3 regions of the Microbispora sp. H10949 genome follow, and region 3 is predicted to be linked to each of the others. Evidence: predicted binding sites of a transcription regulator. Region 3 holds the regulator's gene; each other region holds the start of a gene.
What was found. The regulator LexA, encoded in region 3, represses DNA repair genes until DNA is damaged. The targets are predictions, from matches to a motif close to TCGAACANNTGTTCGA.
Positions count from the first base shown of each region.

Region 1 (6,073 bases), on a different contig from region 3:
CGTGGTGACGATGCCGCTGCCGTTCGTCTACGGCGTCTGGCTGATGCCGCCCACCCTCACGGTGGGATCGACAGTGGTGCTGCTCGCGCTGTCGGTGCTCGCGGGGCTGCCCCTGGTGTACGGCGGGCTCCTCCTGATGAGGGACTCGCCTGCGGGGGCCCCGCTGACGAGGGACCGATGACCGCGCACCCGCGTCACGAGCTCGACGAGATCATCCACGCCCCGGTGCGGCTGTCGATCGTGGCGGCGCTGGCCGCCGCCGAGAAGGCCGATTTCCGCTTCCTCCGCGACACGATCGAGGTCAGCGACTCACTGCTCAGCAAGCACGTCCTCACACTCGAAGAGGCCGGCTACGTCCGCGTGGAGAAGACCTTCGTCGGCAAGCGGGGGCGCACCTGGCTCTCGCTGACCGAGCGGGGACGGGCGGCGTTCGAGAACTACATGGACGTGCTCCGGCGAATCATGGAGGCAACCCCCCGTGCTTGAGATCGACGGACTGCGCAAACGCTACGGAGACAAGACCGCTCTCGACGGGGTCGGCTTCACCGTACGGCCCGGCGAGATGTTCGGCTTCGTCGGCGCCAACGGCGCGGGCAAGACGACGACGATGCGCATCGTGATGGGCGTGCTCGGCGCCGACTCCGGGGAGGTGCGGCTCGACGGGCGTCTGCTGGGTTACGACGATCGGCGCGGGTTCGGCTACATGCCGGAGGAACGCGGCCTCTACCAGAAGATGAAGGTCGCCGAGCAGATCGAGTACTTCGGCCGGCTCCACGGCCTCGCCCCGGCCGCCGCCCGCATCGCCACGGACGCCCTGCTCGAACGGCTCGGCCTGGTCGAGCGGCGCGACGACGCGGTCGAGGCGCTGTCGCTGGGCAACCAGCAGCGCGTGCAACTCGCGGTCGCGCTCGTCCACGAGCCGACGGTGCTGATCCTCGACGAGCCCTTCTCCGGCCTCGACCCGCTGGCGGTCGACGCGCTGGCGGAGGTGCTCAAGGACCGCGCCGCCGAGGGCGTGCCGGTCATCTTCTCCAGCCATCAGCTGGACCTGGTCGAACGGCTCTGCGACTCGGTCGGCATCATCTCCGCGGGCCGGATGGTCGCGTACGGCCCGGTCGCCGAGCTCCGGGAGCGGGAGGGCCGCGGGGTGCTGCGCGTCGTGGTCCGGGACGCCGCGCCCGGGTGGGCCGACGGCCTGCCCGGCAGGATCGCCCGCGAGGGCGACCGCGACGTCCTGCTCTGCGAGGAGGGAGACGACCAGGCCGTCCTCCGTACGGCGATGGGCGCGGGGACGGTCGAGCACTTCGGGCGGCGGCAGCCGACCCTCACCGAGATCTTCAGGGAGGCGGTGGCATGAACGGGCTGTTGCTGGTGGCCCAGCGGGAGGTCCGCACGCGGATCCGGACGAAGTCCTTCCTGATCAGCTTGGCGATCAGTGCGATCCTGGTGGCCGCGCTGGCGTTCCTGCCGAAGGTGCTCGGCGGCGACGGCATCTTCGACGTCGGTGTGGTGGGCCCGGCCCCCGCGCCCGTCACCCAGCTCTCCTACTCGCGGTATCCGGACGAGGCGGCCGCGCGGAAGGCGGTGATCGGCGGAGACGTCGACGCGGCCCTGATCGGCGGTGACAGGGTCATCGCGAACGGCGAGCTCGACCAGCGGCTGGGGCTGATCCTCGAAAGCGTCCACCGGGACGAGCAGATCAGGGCGGCCGGGGTCACGGTCACGCCGCTGCGGGTGGAGTCGGTCGGCGCCGACGCGCGGTACCAGGGTGTGCGCACCGGCATCGCCACGCTGCTCGTGATGGTGCTGTTCTTCCTGTTCATCTACTCCTCGATGTACGTCGCGATGGGCGTGGTGGAGGAGAAGGGCAGCCGGATCGTGGAGATCCTGCTGACCTCGGTGCGCCCGTGGCAGCTGCTGGGCGGCAAGATCGTCGGGCTGGGCGTCCTGGGGCTGGTCAACCTCGCCGTGGTCGTCGCCGCCGGGCTGGCCGCGTCGGCCGCGACCGGCTTCGCGGCCGACCTGCCGCCGGGAATGGGCGGGATCGTCGTCAGCGCGCTGGTCTGGTTCGTGCTGGGCTACGCGTTCTTCGCCGTGCTCGCCGCCACCTTCGGCTCGCTGGTGTCGAGGCAGGAGGAGCTGAACACGGTGCTGACGCCGATGACCACGCTCATGATGCTGACCTACGTGACGGCCTACTTCGCCGCCGTCCAGCCGACCGGCGCGGTCGCGCGCGTCCTGTCGCTCGTGCCGCCGTTCTCCTCCATGGTCATGCCCGTGCGGACGGCGGCCACCGGCGTCCCCCTGGGAGAGATTCTCATCGCCGTGGCGCTCATGATCGTGGCGGTCGTGGGCGTGCTGCTGTTCGCCTCCCGGGTGTACCAGCGCGCGGTGCTCCGTACGGGCGCCCGGGTCAGGCTGGGCGAAGTCCTGCGCTGACCGCGTACGGGACCGGGCTCGGCGGTTTCCGGCGGGATCCCGGCGAGGTCCCGGCGGGTCAGAGCGGCCGGGTGAGCGTCGAGTGGATCGTCTCGGCCGCGCGGCCGGGATCGTCGGCGCTCTCCTGTCCGCCCGGTGCCCACAGGAACGTCCAGCCCTCCCCGGAGGGGATCGCGAAGACGATCGTCTGCCTGCCGGTCTCCGGGTGCCAGACGGAGAGGACGGGGGTGTCCCCGCCGATCAGCCGGGCGGCGAGGCCGTAGCCGGGGAGCCGGGCGGCGAGTGCCTCCAGGTAGGCCAGGCGCTGCCTGCCAAAGTCGCCGGTGCCCGTCACGAGGCCCCCTTCGCGGGAGATCCAGCTTTGTTACAAGGATCGTCGCAGGTCAACGGGACGACAACCATGAACGGGTAACGCCCGGGAATGTAACGCCGCCGGGAACTCCGGCCGGTTTCGCGACACCGGCGGCGGTTCCTCATGTGATCGAACAGTCGTTCGGCTATATTGGTCTGGTCGCCCACGGGGTGCGCGCCGCGCGCGGCGCCCGGACGCGGCGGACCGCCGTACCCGCCCTCCGGGCGGTGTGCGGGAAGCTCAGGAAATTGTCGGTCGCACCCCGTAGCTTTTCGGTGACCGAGCAGACGACCACCCTCCAGGGGGCACCCAATGGCAATCAACGACCGCGAGAAGGCCCTTGAGACCGCCCTCGCGCAAATCGAGCGGCAGTTCGGCAAGGGCAGCGTCATGCGTCTCGGAGACGACGCGCGTGCCCCGATCGAGGTCATCCCCACCGGCGCCATCGCTCTCGACGTGGCTCTCGGCATCGGCGGCTTCCCCCGGGGCCGGATCGTGGAGGTGTACGGTCCGGAGTCCTCCGGTAAGACGACGGTCGCCCTGCACGCCGTGGCCAACGCCCAGAAGGGCGGCGGCATCGCCGCCTTCATCGACGCCGAGCACGCCCTCGACCCCGAGTACGCGAAGAAGCTGGGGGTCGACGTCGACGCGCTGCTCGTCTCCCAGCCGGACACCGGTGAGCAGGCCCTCGAGATCGCCGACATGCTGATCCGCTCAGGCGCCGTCGACATCATCGTGATCGACTCCGTGGCGGCCCTCGTGCCCAAGGCGGAGATCGAGGGCGAGATGGGCGACAGCCACGTCGGTCTCCAGGCCCGCCTCATGTCGCAGGCGCTGCGCAAGATCGCCGGCGCCCTGAACCAGACCCGGACGACCGCCATCTTCATCAACCAGCTCCGCGAGAAGATCGGCGTGATGTTCGGAAGCCCCGAGACCACCACGGGTGGCAAGGCGCTGAAGTTCTACGCGTCGGTGCGGCTGGACGTGCGCCGGATCGAGACGCTCAAGGACGGCACCGAGCCGGTCGGCAACCGGACCCGGGTGAAGGTCGTCAAGAACAAGATGGCCCCGCCGTTCCGCCAGGCCGACTTCGACATCCTCTACGGCATGGGCATCTCCCGCGAGGGTGGTCTGATCGACATGGGCGTCGAGCACGGGTTCGTGCGTAAGGCGGGCGCCTGGTACACGTACGAGGGCGACCAGCTCGGGCAGGGCAAGGAGAACGCCCGCAACTTCCTGAAGAACAACCCCGACATCGCCAACGAGATCGAGAAGAAGATCAAGGAGAAGCTGGGGGTCGGGCCCCGGCTCGACACGCCGAACGAGACTCCCGCCGCTCCGGCCGCCGCCGCGCCCGCGGCCACGTCGGGCCGAGCGACCGCGTCCGCGTCCGCGTCGGGCCGGGGCAGCAAGGCGGCCGCCGCGCCCAAGCCGGGTGACGTCTGAGCGCAGGCATGAGGCGCGACGAGCCCTCCGGCCCGGACGACGAGTTCGGGCCGGGGGACTGGAACTCGGGACCCTGGGGGCCGGTCGAGGAGCCGGCCGGTCCGGCCGACGACGCGTCCGCGACGATCGCCGCTCTGCGGGCGCAGATCCGCAGGCGTGAACGGCGAGCCCCGGACGGCTCCGGCAGGACTGACAGCTCCGGCGACGCTGACGGCGCCGCCGGCTCTGGTGGGTTCGACCTCTGGGACCAGGACGGCACGGAGCGGGACGGCGCGGGCCGGGCCGCCGGGTCCGGGCGTCGCCGTCAGGGGCGCGGCAGGAGGCGGGAGAACCGGCGAGCGCCGGAAGGCTGGGAAGCACGGGCAGATCAGGGAGCCTGGGAAGCGCCTGACCCGGAAGCGCCGGATCGGCAAATGCCCGGGGACCGGGAAGCGCTGGGAGGGCGAGAAGCGCGCGGAGGCCAGGGAACTCGCCGAGGCCGGAGGGCGCGGGGCGAGCGGCGTGAGCGGTCCGGCGGGTGGCTGCCGGACGGGCCGCGGGAGGGCAGCGCGGCGAGTGAGGGGCCGCCGGCCGACCCCGAGGCGGTGGCCAGGGCCATCTGCCTGCGGCTGCTGACGATGGCGCCCAGGACCCGGGCCCAGCTCGCGGACGCCCTGCGCAAGCGGGACGTGCCCGAGGAGGCGGCGAACGCCGTGCTGGAGCGGTTCTCCGAGGTCGGGCTCATCGACGACGAGGCGTTCGCCGCCGCGTGGGTGACCTCCCGGCACGCCGGACGCGGCCTGGCCCGGCGCGCGCTGGCGCAGGAACTGCGGCGGCGCGGCGTCGCCGAGGAGACGGTCGAGGACGCCCTGGAGCGGCTCGATCCCGACGAGGAGACCGAGACCGCGCGCAGGCTGGTGGAACGCAAACTGGCCGGTACGCGCGGGGTGGAGCCGCAGGCGCGCATGCGGCGGCTGGTCGGCATGCTGGCCCGCAAGGGCTACTCACCCGGCCTGGCGTTCCGCATCGTCCGGGAGGCGATCGAGGCCGAGGGCATACCCTCCGATGGGCTTCCCGACAGCTTCGAGTGAGCTATAGCACCATGCAAAAGTCGCTTGACAGGGCATCTTTGCTTGCTCGTTACCTCTCTGACGCTTAATCTCGACCGCAGTGAGGAGTTACTCCGCGCAGCGCGGATTGCCATAACGGTGAACCACGACGGACGAGGACTTTGGCCGGCCTTCGGGCCATATCGGCCACCCTTCGGGGTGTCCGGGCGATGTGACGATATTTGTCCTGGTGACGCCACCGGGCCTTGCCGTGCTGCGCGCGTGTGACCCCTGCCATGAGGTTGTCGTGAGGCGATAGGGGTGAGCGCGCATGGACACGATCGTGATCGTTCTTGCGGTTGCGGTGGTGCTGCTGGCTCTCGTGATGATCGCCGCCCTTGTCATAGTCGTACGCCGCACCGCCGGAGTCGCCGCGCCGTCCGGTCCCTCACCCGAGCAGCTCGCCGAGGTCAAGGCCGAGGTCAACGAGGAGCTCGAACGGGCCCGGCGGGAGGCCGAGGAGATCCGTACGAAGGCGGAGCGGGACGCGGGGGAGATCCTCCAGAAGTCCGAGTCGCTCGCCGAGAGCGCGGCGCTCACGCGCAAGGAGGTCGAGGAGGAGGCGCGCCTCCTCAAGACCGAGCTCAAGGAGCTGCGCTCCGACCTGGAGCGGCGGGAGAACCGGCTGGCCGAGCGTGAGCAGCGGCTCGACGAGGAGGCGCGCAGGCAGGCCGAGCGGGCCCGCAAGCTGGCCGAGACCGAGACGGAGCTGGCCGACCGCCGCGAGGACCTGGAGCGGGTGGCCGAG
Region 1 is NZ_JABBWZ010000001.1:773,735-779,807, reverse strand. It holds gene HHX40_RS03450 (hypothetical protein) at 1-181, shown strand, start outside; gene HHX40_RS03445 (winged helix-turn-helix domain-containing protein) at 178-486, shown strand; gene HHX40_RS03440 (ABC transporter ATP-binding protein) at 479-1,357, shown strand; gene HHX40_RS03435 (ABC transporter permease) at 1,354-2,439, shown strand; gene HHX40_RS03430 (hypothetical protein) at 2,498-2,773, opposite strand; gene recA (recombinase RecA) at 3,104-4,237, shown strand; gene recX (recombination regulator RecX) at 4,246-5,307, shown strand; gene rny (ribonuclease Y) at 5,597-6,073, shown strand, end outside.
Region 1: the regulator LexA is predicted to act here: its motif matches at 2,921-2,936, upstream of recA (recombinase RecA).

Region 2 (6,073 bases), on a different contig from region 3:
CGTGGTAGAAGTCCATGACGTGGTGGCTGACGTCCATGCCGAGGATCGCCAGCTCGGCCTCGACGGCCTCGGCCTCGGTCATCTCCGGCAGCTCGCCGGGCGCGACCCGCTCGGTGAACCCCATCGGCAGCTGCCCCGCCGCGCCGGCGGCGCCGCGGTCGAGCGCGCCGACCTGGGCGATCAGGTCGCGCCTGGTCAGCCGTCCGGGACGCCAGCGCGGCTCCCCCGGCCGCAGGCCGTGCAGCGCGTCGAACCCGCCGACCTCCACGATCCGCTCGGCGACCGGCCGTGAGGGCCGGGCCCGCTCCCAGAAGTCCGCGAGCGAGGTGTACGGCCGGCCGGCGACCATGCGGTCCACCTCGGCCTCGCTCACCCCCCGTACGGCCGAGAACGGCACCCGCAGGCCGTACCCGCGGCCGAACCCCCCGGGCCCGTCCTCCGCCGGACCCGTACGCTCGACCAGCCAGGTCTTCCCGGAGTGGTTGACGTCGAGGGGCAGGACGTCCACACCGCACTGGCGGGCCTCGTCGAGGATCACCCGGCTCGGGTACATGCCGGGGTCGTGGGTGAGCACGCCCGCGAGGAACGCGGCGGTGTGGTGCCGCTTGAGCCAGGCCGACTGGTAGGTGGGCAGCGCGAACGCCGCCGCGTGCGCCTTGCAGAACCCGAACCCGCCGAACGCGTCGAGCACCCTCCACGCCCGCTCGACGACGTCGGGGGCGTACCCCCTCTCCCGGGCGAGCGGCACGAACCACGCCCGCACGGCCTCGCGGCCCTCCGGCGTCCCGAGGGCGCGGCGGGCCCGGTCCGCCTCGGCCAGCCCCGCCCCGGTCATGACGTCGATGACCTTCATGACCTGCTCGTGGAAGACGACCACCCCGTTGGTCTCCCGGAGCGCCTCGCGCAGCGACTCGTGCGGATAACGCGCCTCCCGGAAACCGTGCCGGGTCTCCAGGTACGGCGTGACCATGTCGGAGTTGACCGGTCCCGGGCGGAACAGCGAGATGTCCACGATCAGGTCGTGCATGGTGCGCGGCTCCAGCTTGGCGACCAGCTCGCGCTGCCCCGGCGACTCGATCTGGAAGCACCCGATCGTACGGCTGAGGCGGATCATGTCGTAGGTGTCGCGGTCGTCGCGGGGAACGGCCTCCAGGTCGATCCGCCGGCCCTCCACCCGCTCGACCTCCTGGAGGGCGTAGGCGAGCGCCGACTGCATGCGCACGCCGAGCACGTCGAGCTTGAGCAGGCCCGCGTCCTCGACGTCGTCCTTGTCGAACTGCGACATGGGGAACTCCAGCAGGCTGCGCTCGACCGGGGTGCGGTCGCGCAGCGTGGAGTTGCCGATCAGCACGCCGCAGGGGTGCAGTGCGATGTGCCGGGGCAGCCCGTCGAGCCGCTCGGCCAGCCGGAACACGGCCTGGAGCGACCGGTCGTTCAGCCCGCTGTCCCGCAACTCGGGCAGGTCGGACAGCGCGGCCCTGATCTGCCTGGCCCGCACCTGCGGGAACGCCTTGGCGATAACGTCGATCTCGTGCGGCGGCAGGCCCATGGCCGCCCCGACGTCCCTGATCGCGCTGCGGGCGCGGTAGGTCTCCATCATCGACACGCAGGCCACCCGGTCCTCGCCGTACCGGCCGAGGATCGCCCGGTAGCAGTCGAGGCGGCGGGCGGACTCCACGTCGAGGTCGATGTCGGGCAGGCCCGGACGGCCCTCGGAGAGGAAGCGCTCCATCAGCAGGCCGTGTTCGAGCGGGTTCACCTCGCCGACGCCGATCAGGTAGTTGACCAGGCTGCCGGCCCCCGAACCGCGGATCGCGCACCGCACGCCCATCGCCCGGATCATGTCGGTGATGCCGACGACCGCGGTGAAGTATCCCGACAGCCGCTTCCGCTCGATGATCCCCAGCTCGGCCGCCAGGCGGTCGCGGGCCTCCGCCGAGCGGTCCAGGCCCCGCCGGGCCAGCCCCTCCTCGCACCGGCGGCGCAGCAGGGGGACCGGGTCCTCGCCGACCTCCGGCAGGTGCAGCCGGGGCCGTTCGGGTTCGAGCATGGGCACGATCTCGACGGGGTCGAGCACGCACCGCTCGGCCACCCGTCGCGTCTCGGCCAGCAGCCGCCCGGCCCGGCCGGGGTCGCCGCCGCAGATCCGCGCGGCCACCCGCGCCATCTCCGCGCCGTCCTTCAGGTACGCGTGGGCCGTGGGGTCGTCGATGTGCCGCCCGTCGAGGGGCACGAGCTTGCGCGCCGCGTCGAGCACGTTGCCGACCTGGTGATCGGCGGCGTCCAGGTAGCGGACCGCGTTGGTCAGCACGACCGGCACGCCCATCGAGTCGGCCAGCCCGATCATGCGGGCGGCGACGTTCGCGTCGCGGTAGCCGTACAGGTCGGAGACCTCGACGACCAGATCGGGGAGCACCGCGCGCCAGGCGGTCAGCAGGGCGCGGGCCTGGTCGTCGCGCCGTTCGGCCACCGCGCGGCCGAAGCCGGAGCGGGGCCCGAGCAGCACGGTCAGGCGCGGCCCGCCGTCCGGGCCGGTCGCGTGCTCGGCGATCATCCCCGGCGTGACGTACGGCTCGCCGCGCTCCCCCGCCCCGTGCGCGGCGGTGACGAGACGGCACAGCGAGGCCCAGCCGTCGGTGCGCGCGAGCACGACGACCCGCGCCGGCTCGCCCGGTGTCCTCCGTACGGCCCGCCGGCCCGGCGCCGGGAACAGCCCTTCACTTGGGAACGACCCTCCGCCCGGGAACGACCCTTCGGCCGCGAACGGGCCTTCGGCGGCGAGCGGGCCTTCGGCGGCGAGCGGGGCGGAGCCGCCCGCCGCCGGCGGGCCCGCGCCGAGAGCGAGGTCCACTCCGGCGATCGGGCGGACGCCCCGCTCGTGACACGCCCTGACGTGCTTGATCGCGCCGTAGAGGCCGTCTCGGTCGGTCAGCGCCAGCGTGTCCGTGCCCTGCTCGGCGGCCCGCCGGACGAGGGCGTCCGGGAACGCGGTGCCGTACCTCAGGGAGAAGGCCGACGCCACGTGCAGGTGAGCGAAGGGCCGCTCCTGGAGCGTTCCCATCGATCCCAGGCCCATCAGTCCCAGGCCCTCAGGAGGAGCCAGCCGTCGCTCGCGGTGTCGAAGCGCAGCTCATAGGTCCCCACCTCCCTGCCGGCTGCCGCCCCCACCCGCCAGAAGCGCCGCTCCCCGGGATCGGCGTCCGAGGTCTTCCACCATTCACGGGCGACCACCCAGTGATCCTGGATTTCGCGGACGGTGTAGAGCCGGTCACGCCAGACGAACTGCACAGGCTGCCCGTCCCGCACCCACACCTCGATCGGATCGCCGTAAAGTCTGCTCAAGACTCCTTCTCCCTGTGGCTTCGTGGCCACCCGGGGGAAGACGGGCGGATGATTCGGGCAGAATCGCCGCTACTTCGAACATACGTTCACAGAGGGCCGAGCGCAAGTCGGCGCGGCGCCTTCGGCTGTCCGTTTCGGGAGGTGTTCGCCACACCCGCGTCTCACGCCCGAGCAGCGGTCACCGGCCGGTCATCCGGCCACCCAGATCCCGCTCCCCCGGTACGGCGGCTCCTCACGCTCGGTGCCGTCCGCCGCCACCGCCCAGACGCGCGCCGTCCCCGGCTCCCTGACGACGGACCCCACCCCGGTGTGCCCGAGCGGACCCGCCGGAAACGTCCCGTGCGTCCACTCGCCGCCCGACAGGTGACCGACCGCCGTGTTCCACTCGTTCTTCGCGTAGAACAGCCAGAACCCGCCCCGGCCGTCGGCCTCCAGCCGCAGGTGGGGGTCGAGCTCGGGCTCGGGGACCAGGCTGTAGCCCCACCGTCCGTTCTCCCGCCGGAGAAGAAGTGTGCGGCCGCAGAAGGTCACGTCCTCCTCCTCGGTGCCGCAGACCCACGCGACCCAGCCGACGGCCGCCACCCGGCCCGACTCGTCCACCGCGAGGTCCACGAGCTCGGAGAGCTGGTTCCGGTGCAGCGCGGGAACCGCGGGGAGCGGGACCGTGCTCCAGGACCAGCCGTTCCACCGGGCGACGGCCGCCCGGCCGCGGCTCGAACCGGCCACCCAGACCTCACCGCCGGGCAGGCCGTCCACGTCTTTCGCGACCAGCGGCGGCCGTGCCGTGCGCCAGGCCCTGCCGTCCCAGCGCCGCAGATCGGCTCGGGAGCCCCAGGGCCCCTCGGCTCCCCCGGCTCCGTCCAGGAAGTTGGCGTTCACGACGGCCCACACGTCGCCGGGAGCCGCCGCGTGCACCCGATCCGGTTTCCCACCCGGGCCGGGCGCCGTGGTCCACCTCCGCCCGTCCCAGCGCGCGGCGGTCATCTCCCCGAACAGCCACACGTCGCGGTCGGAGGCGGCGGCCACGGCACGCGGCTCGGTCACCGGCGGAGCCGCGACCTCCCGCCACCGTCCGCCGTCTCCGCGCAGCAGCAGCGGTGCACTCGTCTCGGGCCCACAGGCGTGGGGCACCCGGGTGCCGGCCGCCCACACGGTCTTCTCCCGGGTGACGGCCAGGCCCATGAGGCGGTCGCGGTAGTCGTAGTACGCGCCCCGCCACTCTCCGGCCCGCCCGCCGTCTTCGCCCGGGCCGGACCGAGGCGTCGGCGAACCGGTCAGGCAGGGGGGCGACGGGCGCTCGGCGGGCGTGTCGCCCCGGGCGTCGGCCTCGTTCCAGGTCTCGAGATCGCGCGGCAGGGTCGACCCGCACGCCGTCAGCACCATCGCGGCCAGCGCCGCCGTCACGCACCTCATCCGCGTCCGCACACCCCATAGGACGCCCCCATCCGGCATCCGGTTCTGCCGAGTCCCGCGGCGTTAGGATACGACTGTATCCATTCAGAGGGGACGGGGCACGCCATGCGTACACCTGACCGGCCGTCGGCTTTCACCGGCGACTCCGCGCGTGACAGGTACCACGCCGCCTATGACCGAGTGCTCGGCGAGTTGTGGCCGGCGCCGGTGGACGCCGCCGACGTCGAGACCCGCGCCGGCCGTGTGCGGATCCTCCGGGCCGGGCCCACCACGGCAGATCCCGTGGTCCTCCTGGCCGGTGCCGGGGGAAACGCGCTGGCCTGGTACCGCTACATGGAGCCGCTGGCGCGCACGCGCCCGGTCCTCGCCGTCGATCCGCTCGGCGAGCCAGGCCGCTCGGTCCAGACGCGGCCGCTCACGACCGGCGCCGAGGTAGGCGGCTGGCTCACCGACGTCCTGGCCGCGACCGGTGCCGAGCGCGCGCATGTGGTGGGGTCCTCGTACGGCGGCTGGACCGCGATGGAACAGCAGCGTGGCGGGGGCGGCCGGGTGGCCGCGCTGACGCTGGTGGACCCGGGCGGCTTCGCGCCGTTGCCCAGGCGGTTCATCCGGTGGGCCCTTGCCGGAGCCGTCGCCTCCGCGCTTCCTCGTACGTTGCGACACCGCATGGCCGGCGTGGTCGACAACGGGGTGCTGCGCGAGGATGGGCTGGTGGAGCTGATGCGGGCCGGCTGGTCCTTCCGCCGGCGTATGCCCGTCCCGCCCGCCTACACCGACGAGCAGATACGCGAGGTGTCCGTACCCGTGCAGGTGCTGCTGGGCGCCCGCAGCGCGCTGCTCGACGCGGAGGCGGTGGCCGCGCGGCTGACCGGCATCGCGCCGTCCTGGCGCGTGGAGATCGTGCCCGGTGCCGGACACGCGCTGCCCGTCGAGGCTCCGGACCTGGTCGTCGAGCGGATCCTCACCTTCCCCGGCCGAGCCCGGGCCGAGAGCTCACCACCGAAGCACAGCACGGACCGCGACTAGGAAACCGGCATGCCGAAACAGGTGGACCATGACGAGCGGCGGCGCCGGTTGACCGAGGCGCTGCTACGCATCGCCGGCACCCGCGGCCTGCGGGCCGTGTCGATGCGTGAGATCGCCGCCGAGGCCGGGGTCTCGCTACGCGTCGTCCAGTACTACTTCACGAACAAGCAGGCCCTGCTCGACTCCGGCCTCACCGAACTGGGCGCCCGCATGGACCGCCGAGTCCGGCAGCGGGCCGCCGTCGCCACGGGCGAGCTGTCCACTCGAGGTCTCTTCGCCGCCGTCCTCGGCG
Region 2 is NZ_JABBWZ010000006.1:505,936-512,008, reverse strand. It holds gene HHX40_RS18815 (DNA polymerase III subunit alpha) at 1-3,061, opposite strand, end outside; gene HHX40_RS18810 (DUF6504 family protein) at 3,076-3,342, opposite strand; gene HHX40_RS18805 (hypothetical protein) at 3,532-4,746, opposite strand; gene HHX40_RS18800 (alpha/beta fold hydrolase) at 4,861-5,781, shown strand; gene HHX40_RS18795 (TetR/AcrR family transcriptional regulator) at 5,791-6,073, shown strand, end outside.
Region 2: the regulator LexA is predicted to act here: its motif matches at 3,417-3,432, upstream of HHX40_RS18810 (DUF6504 family protein).

Region 3 (6,073 bases):
CGGTGGCGTGCGCCCCTCGTGGGAGGCACGTCTTGTACAGACGCATTCTCGGCGGGCTGGCGACCGCCGTCGCGATGGCGGCGACCGTGCTCGTCGCCACCGGTTCACCGGCGAACGCGGCCGGCACGGGCACCGGCTACCTGCACACCAGCGGGAACAAGATCGTCGACAGCACCGGCGCCACCGTCCGGCTGACCGGCATCAACTGGTTCGGCATGGAGACCGACAACAAGACCTTCCACGGGCTGTGGGCCAGCAACCCGTGGAGGAGCCAGCTCGACCTCATGGCGAACCTGGGCTACAACACGATCCGGGTGCCGTTCTCCGACGACGCGCTGAAGCCGGGCGCGCAGGCGACGAGCGTCAACACCGCATCCAACCCCGATCTCATCGGCCTGTCGCCGCTGCAGATCCTCGACAAGGTCGTGGACTACGCGGGCCAGAAGGGCATGCGGATCATCCTCGACCGGCACCGGCCGACCAGCGCGGGTCAGACGGCGCTGTGGTACACCTCGACCGTGCCGGAGTCCACCTGGATCGCCGACTGGAAGTCGCTGGCCCAGCACTACGCGGGCAACACCACGGTAATCGGGGCCGACCTGCACAACGAGCCGCACGCCGACGGCACCAACCCGAACGCGACCGGCTCCTGCTGGGGCTGCGGCGTCGAGTCCCGCGACTGGCGCCTGGCGGCCGAGCGGGCGGGCAACGCGATCCTGTCCGTGCAGCCCAACTGGCTGATCTTCGTCGAGGGCGTGAGCTGCCCGAGCGGCGGCCTGTCCAACATCTGGGACAACGACACCAGCAACGACGAGGACTGCGGCTGGTGGGGCGGCAACCTCACCAAGGCCGGGCAGTTCCCCGTCCGGCTGAACGTGGCGAACCGGCTCGTCTACTCGCCGCACGAGTACGCCACGTCGGTCTACCACCAGCCGTGGTTCGACGACCCGACGTACCCGGCGAACATGCCGGCCATCTGGGACAAGTACTTCGGCTACCTGTACAAGCAGAACATCGCGCCGATCATGGTGGGCGAGTTCGGCACCACGCTGGCCAGCAACACCGACAAGATCTGGCTCCAGGAGCTCATGAAGTACCTGGGCACCGGGGTGAACGGCATGTCGTTCACCTACTGGTCGTGGAACCCCAACTCGGGTGACACGGGCGGCATTTTGAAGGACGACTGGGCGACGGTCGACCAGGCCAAGCAGAGCATCATCTCGCCGTACCTGATCCCGCCGGTGGGCGGCAGGCCGCAGTCGCCTTCGGCGTCCCCGTCCTCCTCGCCCTCGACCTCTCCCTCATCCTCTCCCTCGGCGTCACCGTCGGTGTCCCCGTCGGCCTCGCCGTCCGCGTCCCCCAGCGGGAACGGGGGCAAGTCCTGCACCGCCACCTACAAGGTCGTCAACCAGTACAGCGGCGGCTTCCAGGGTGAGGTCACGGTGAAGGCGGGCAGCTCCGCCATCTCCGGCTGGACCGTGAAGTGGGCCTTCCCGAACGGGCAGACCATCAGCCAGCTCTGGAACGGCTCGCTCAGCGCCAGCGGGTCCAATGTCACGGTGACGAACATGTCCTACAACGGCGCGCTCGGCGCCGGGGCGTCCACGGCGTTCGGGTTCAACGCGAGCTGGTCCGGCACCAACGGCGTGCCGTCGCAGGTCACCTGCGCGGCGAGCTGAGCGGGCGGATCACTTCAGCGCGGCGGCGATCCTGGCCAGGATCTCCTCCAGGATCGGCGCCGACGTCGCGAAGTTGAGGCGGGCGAACGTGTCCCCGCCTCCGTAGTTGGGGCCCGGGTTGAGCTTGACCCGGGCCTCCCGCTCGACGAAGGAGGCGGCGTCGGGGATGCCGAAGTCGAGCCACGCGAGATAGGTGGCCTCGGGCATGCGGTACCCCACCCCGGACGGGAGCCGCTCGGCGACGAGCCGGCGGTTGCGGTCCAGGATCGCCAGCACCTCCTCCAGCCACGCGTGGCCGTGCCGCCACGCGGCCACCGTGGCCTCCACGCCGAGGACGCTCGGCGCGCCGTAGATGTGGGCGGGCTGGCGGCCGATCGCGTCCCTGACGTCCCTGGCGCCCAGATGGGCCACCGAGCAGTGCAGCCCGCCCATGTTGAACGCCTTGCTGGCGGAGGTCAGCGTGACCGTGCGCTCCGGGAGGATCGTGGCGAACGGGATGTGCCGGGCCGGGGCGTACGTCAGGTCGGCGTGGATCTCGTCGGCGATCACCAGCGTGCCGTGCCGGTCGGCGTACGCGGCGACCGCCTCCAGCTCCTCCCGGGTGAACGACCGGCCCGACGGGTTCTGCGGGTTCACCAGCAGGAGCACCCGTACGGGCTCATCGGGGACCTCGAACCGGCCCTCGGCCGTCAGCGGCATCGGCACCAGGCGGCGGCCCATCCCCGTGATGGTGACGAGGAAGGGGTCGTAGGCCGGGACGTGCAGCGCCACCGCGTCGCCGGGCTCGGTCATGAGGTGCAGCAGCACCTGGAGGGCCTGGTTGAGGTCGGTGTAGGACCGCACATGCCCGGGATCGGCGCGCCAGCCGTACCTCGCCTCCATCCGCTCGGCGAACGCCTCCGCCAGCGGCCCGGCGGCCGGCTGGTCCAGCCACTCGGGATAGCCGAGATCCGTGGCCGCGCGTCGCGCGACGGCCTCCCGGACCGCGTCGGGCACCGGGAAGTCCATGTCGGCGACCCAGGCGGGGATGACATCGGGCGCGGCCAGGGCCCACTTGATCCCGTCACGGGCGCGGGCGGCCTCCAGGGAGAGCGAGTCGAGTTCCACGGGACTCACCCTAATCGCCAGATATCGGTCATCCGGGAAGCAGCCATACCGGCGTCCCGCGGCGGGACGCCGGCACGGGCGTGACTACAGCCGCGCGACTACAGCTTGCGCAGGACGGCCGTGACCTTGCCGAGCACGGTGGCCTCGTCACCGGGGATCGGCTCGTAGTTCGGGTTGTGCGGCACCAGCCACACGTGCCCGTCCTTGCGCTTGAACGTCTTCACGGTGGCCTCGCCGTCGATCATCGCCGCGACGATGTCACCGTTGTCGGCCACCGGCTGCTGCCGCACCACGACCCAGTCGCCGTCCGCGATGGCGGCCTCGATCATCGAGTCGCCGGAGACCTGGAGCAGGAACAGCGTGCCCTCGCCGACAAGCTGCTTGGGGAGCGCGAACACGTCCTCGATGCTCTGCTCGGCGAGGATGGGGCCACCGGCGGCGATGCGGCCGACCAGCGGAACGTACGCCGCGGTGGGCCGGTTGAAGCCGCTCTCCTCCTCGGCGGCGTCCGGGTCCACCCACAGGACCGGCTCACCGGGGAGCCTGACCTCCAGCGCCCGGGGGCGGTGCGGGTCCCGGCGGAGGTAGCCCTTACGCTGGAGCGCCGTGAGCTGGTGCGACACGCTGGAGGTGCTGGTCAGCTGGACAGCCTCCCCGATCTCCCGCATGGACGGCGGATAGCCGCGCTGCTGGACCGAGTCGCGGATCACCTCGAGGATCTTCCGCTGCCTGGGGGTGAGGCCAAGCGAGTCACGCCGACGAACCGCGAGGTCGCCGACGCCATTCGCCTGCTCACTTCGGTCACTCACGATGCCACCTCTCAATCCGTGTTCCTCATGTCGCACAGAGCGACCGTACCGCGATTCAAGATCAGCGTCAAACAATTGTTCGATATCCAGCGAAATCGCCGATCTCGCCGTTCTCCTCATCGTACGGGAGTTCGATCGATCCCGTGTTCGATTTACCCGATCTTCTCGGCGGGTCGTACGCCCAGCTCAGAAGGAATGGGGAAATCGGGACCCGAAAAAGCCGCACGGCCTATTCCTTCATGCCCGGGGCAGGGGAGGCGGGTGGGGCTGATGGGGCGACACGCCCGCCGAGCAGGAACTTCCCCCGCCACGCCCGGTTCGACTTGCGTTCAAGGACGGGCACTTCTACCGTTGGACCCCAACATCTAGTAGTCACAGCGGTGTAAGTTCACTACACCTTGTGTTCGGGATGGGCGTTCAGGGAGGCGATGAAGTGCACTGTCCGTTCTGTCGCCACCCGGACACACGGGTCGTGGACAGCCGCGCAGCCGAGGACGGCGCGGCCATCCGCCGCCGCCGCACCTGCCCCGAATGCGGGCGCAGGTTCACCACGCAGGAGACCGTCCTGCTGATGGTGAGCAAACGCAGCGGCGTCACCGAGCCGTTCTCCCGGGAGAAGGTCGTCGCGGGCGTACGGCGCGCCTGTCAGGGACGCCCGGTCGGCGAGGACTCCCTCGCCCAGCTCGGGCAGCGCGTGGAGGAGACCATCCGGGCCACCGGCGCCGCGGAGATCGCCTCGCACGAGGTGGGGCTGGCCATCCTGGGCCCGCTCCGCGACCTGGACGAGGTGGCGTACCTGCGGTTCGCGTCGGTCTACCGGAGCTTCGAGACGCTGGCGGACTTCGAAGCGGAGATCGAGCGGCTCAGGGCGGCCCACGGCGGCGGGGAGTAGCCGCCGGCGCCGGCGGGCGGGGCGAGGAGCGAGCCGTGCGGCGCGACGATGAGGGTGTAACGAGCGTGGTCGGAAAGAGGGGCTCCATCGGGCCCCGGGAGGGGGAAGTCATGACGGAGACCGTGAGCGGCACAGCGGCGGGTGCGGGAGGCCGGGGAGCGAAGCGTCCGCGCAAGGGCCTGAAGATGAAGCGCATCTTCACCACGCCGGGCGTCCACCCGTACGACGAGGTCCGCTGGGAGCGGCGCGACGTCGTGATGACCAACTGGCGCGACGGCTCGGTCAACTTCGAGCAGCACGGCGTGGAGTTCCCCGCCTCCTGGTCGGTCAACGCGGCCAACATCGTGACCACCAAGTACTTCCGGGGCGCGGTGGGCACCCCGCAGCGCGAGTCGAGCCTGCGGCAGCTCGTCGACCGGGTGGTGGGCGTCTACACCAGGACCGGCGTCGAGAACGGCTACTTCGCCTCCGACGAGGACGCGGAGATCTTCGACCACGAGCTCAAGCACGCCCTGATCCACCAGGTCTTCAGCTTCAACTCCCCGGTCTGGTTCAACGTCGGCACCCGCTCCCCCCAGCAGGTGAGCGCGTGTTTCATCCTCGCCGTGGACGACACGATGGAGTCGATCCTCGACTGGTACAAGGAAGAGGGCGTGATCTTCAAGGGCGGCTCGGGCTCGGGGGTCAACCTCTCCCGGATCCGCTCGTCCAAGGAGCTGCTGTCCAGCGGCGGCACGGCCAGCGGCCCGGTGTCCTTCATGCGCGGCGCCGACGCGTCCGCCGGGACCATCAAGTCGGGCGGCGCCACCCGCAGGGCGGCGAAGATGGTCGTCCTCGACGTGGACCACCCCGACATCGAGGAGTTCATCGAGACCAAGGCGCGCGAGGAGGACAAGGTCCGCGCGCTGCGCGACGCCGGGTTCGACATGGACCTCGGCGGCAAGGACATCGTGTCCGTCCAGTACCAGAACGCCAACAACTCGGTCCGCGTCTCGGACGAGTTCATGCGCGCCGTGGAGGCCGGGTCGAACTTCGGCCTGCGGGCCCGGCTGACGGGCGAGGTCATCGAGGAGGTGGAGTCCCGGTCGCTGTTCCGCAAGATGGCGCAGGCCGCCTGGGAGTGCGCCGACCCGGGCGTGCAGTACGACGACACGATCAACGACTGGCACACCTGCCCGGAGACCGGGCGCATCACGGCGAGCAACCCGTGCTCGGAGTACGTCCACCTGGACAACTCCTCGTGCAACCTCGCCTCGATCAACCTGCTGAAGTTCCTGCGCGACGACGACAGCTTCGACGTCGCGAACTTCGTGAAGATCACCGAGCTGATCATCACGGCGATGGACATCTCCATCACCTTCGCCGACTTCCCGACGCGGAAGATCGCCGAGACCACCCGGGCGTACCGGCAGCTCGGCATCGGCTACGCCAACCTGGGCGCGCTGCTGATGGCGACCGGCCACGCGTACGACTCCGACGGGGGCCGGGCGATCGCCGCGGGCATCACCTCGCTGATGACCGCCGTCTCCTACCGCCGCTCGGCCGAGCTCGCCGGGATCGTCGGCCCGTACGACGGCTACCAGCGC
Region 3 is NZ_JABBWZ010000011.1:279,147-285,219, reverse strand. It holds gene HHX40_RS37205 (cellulase family glycosylhydrolase) at 33-1,679, shown strand; gene HHX40_RS27915 (MalY/PatB family protein) at 1,689-2,786, opposite strand; gene lexA (transcriptional repressor LexA) at 2,885-3,598, opposite strand; gene nrdR (transcriptional regulator NrdR) at 4,029-4,487, shown strand; gene HHX40_RS27900 (vitamin B12-dependent ribonucleotide reductase) at 4,598-6,073, shown strand, end outside.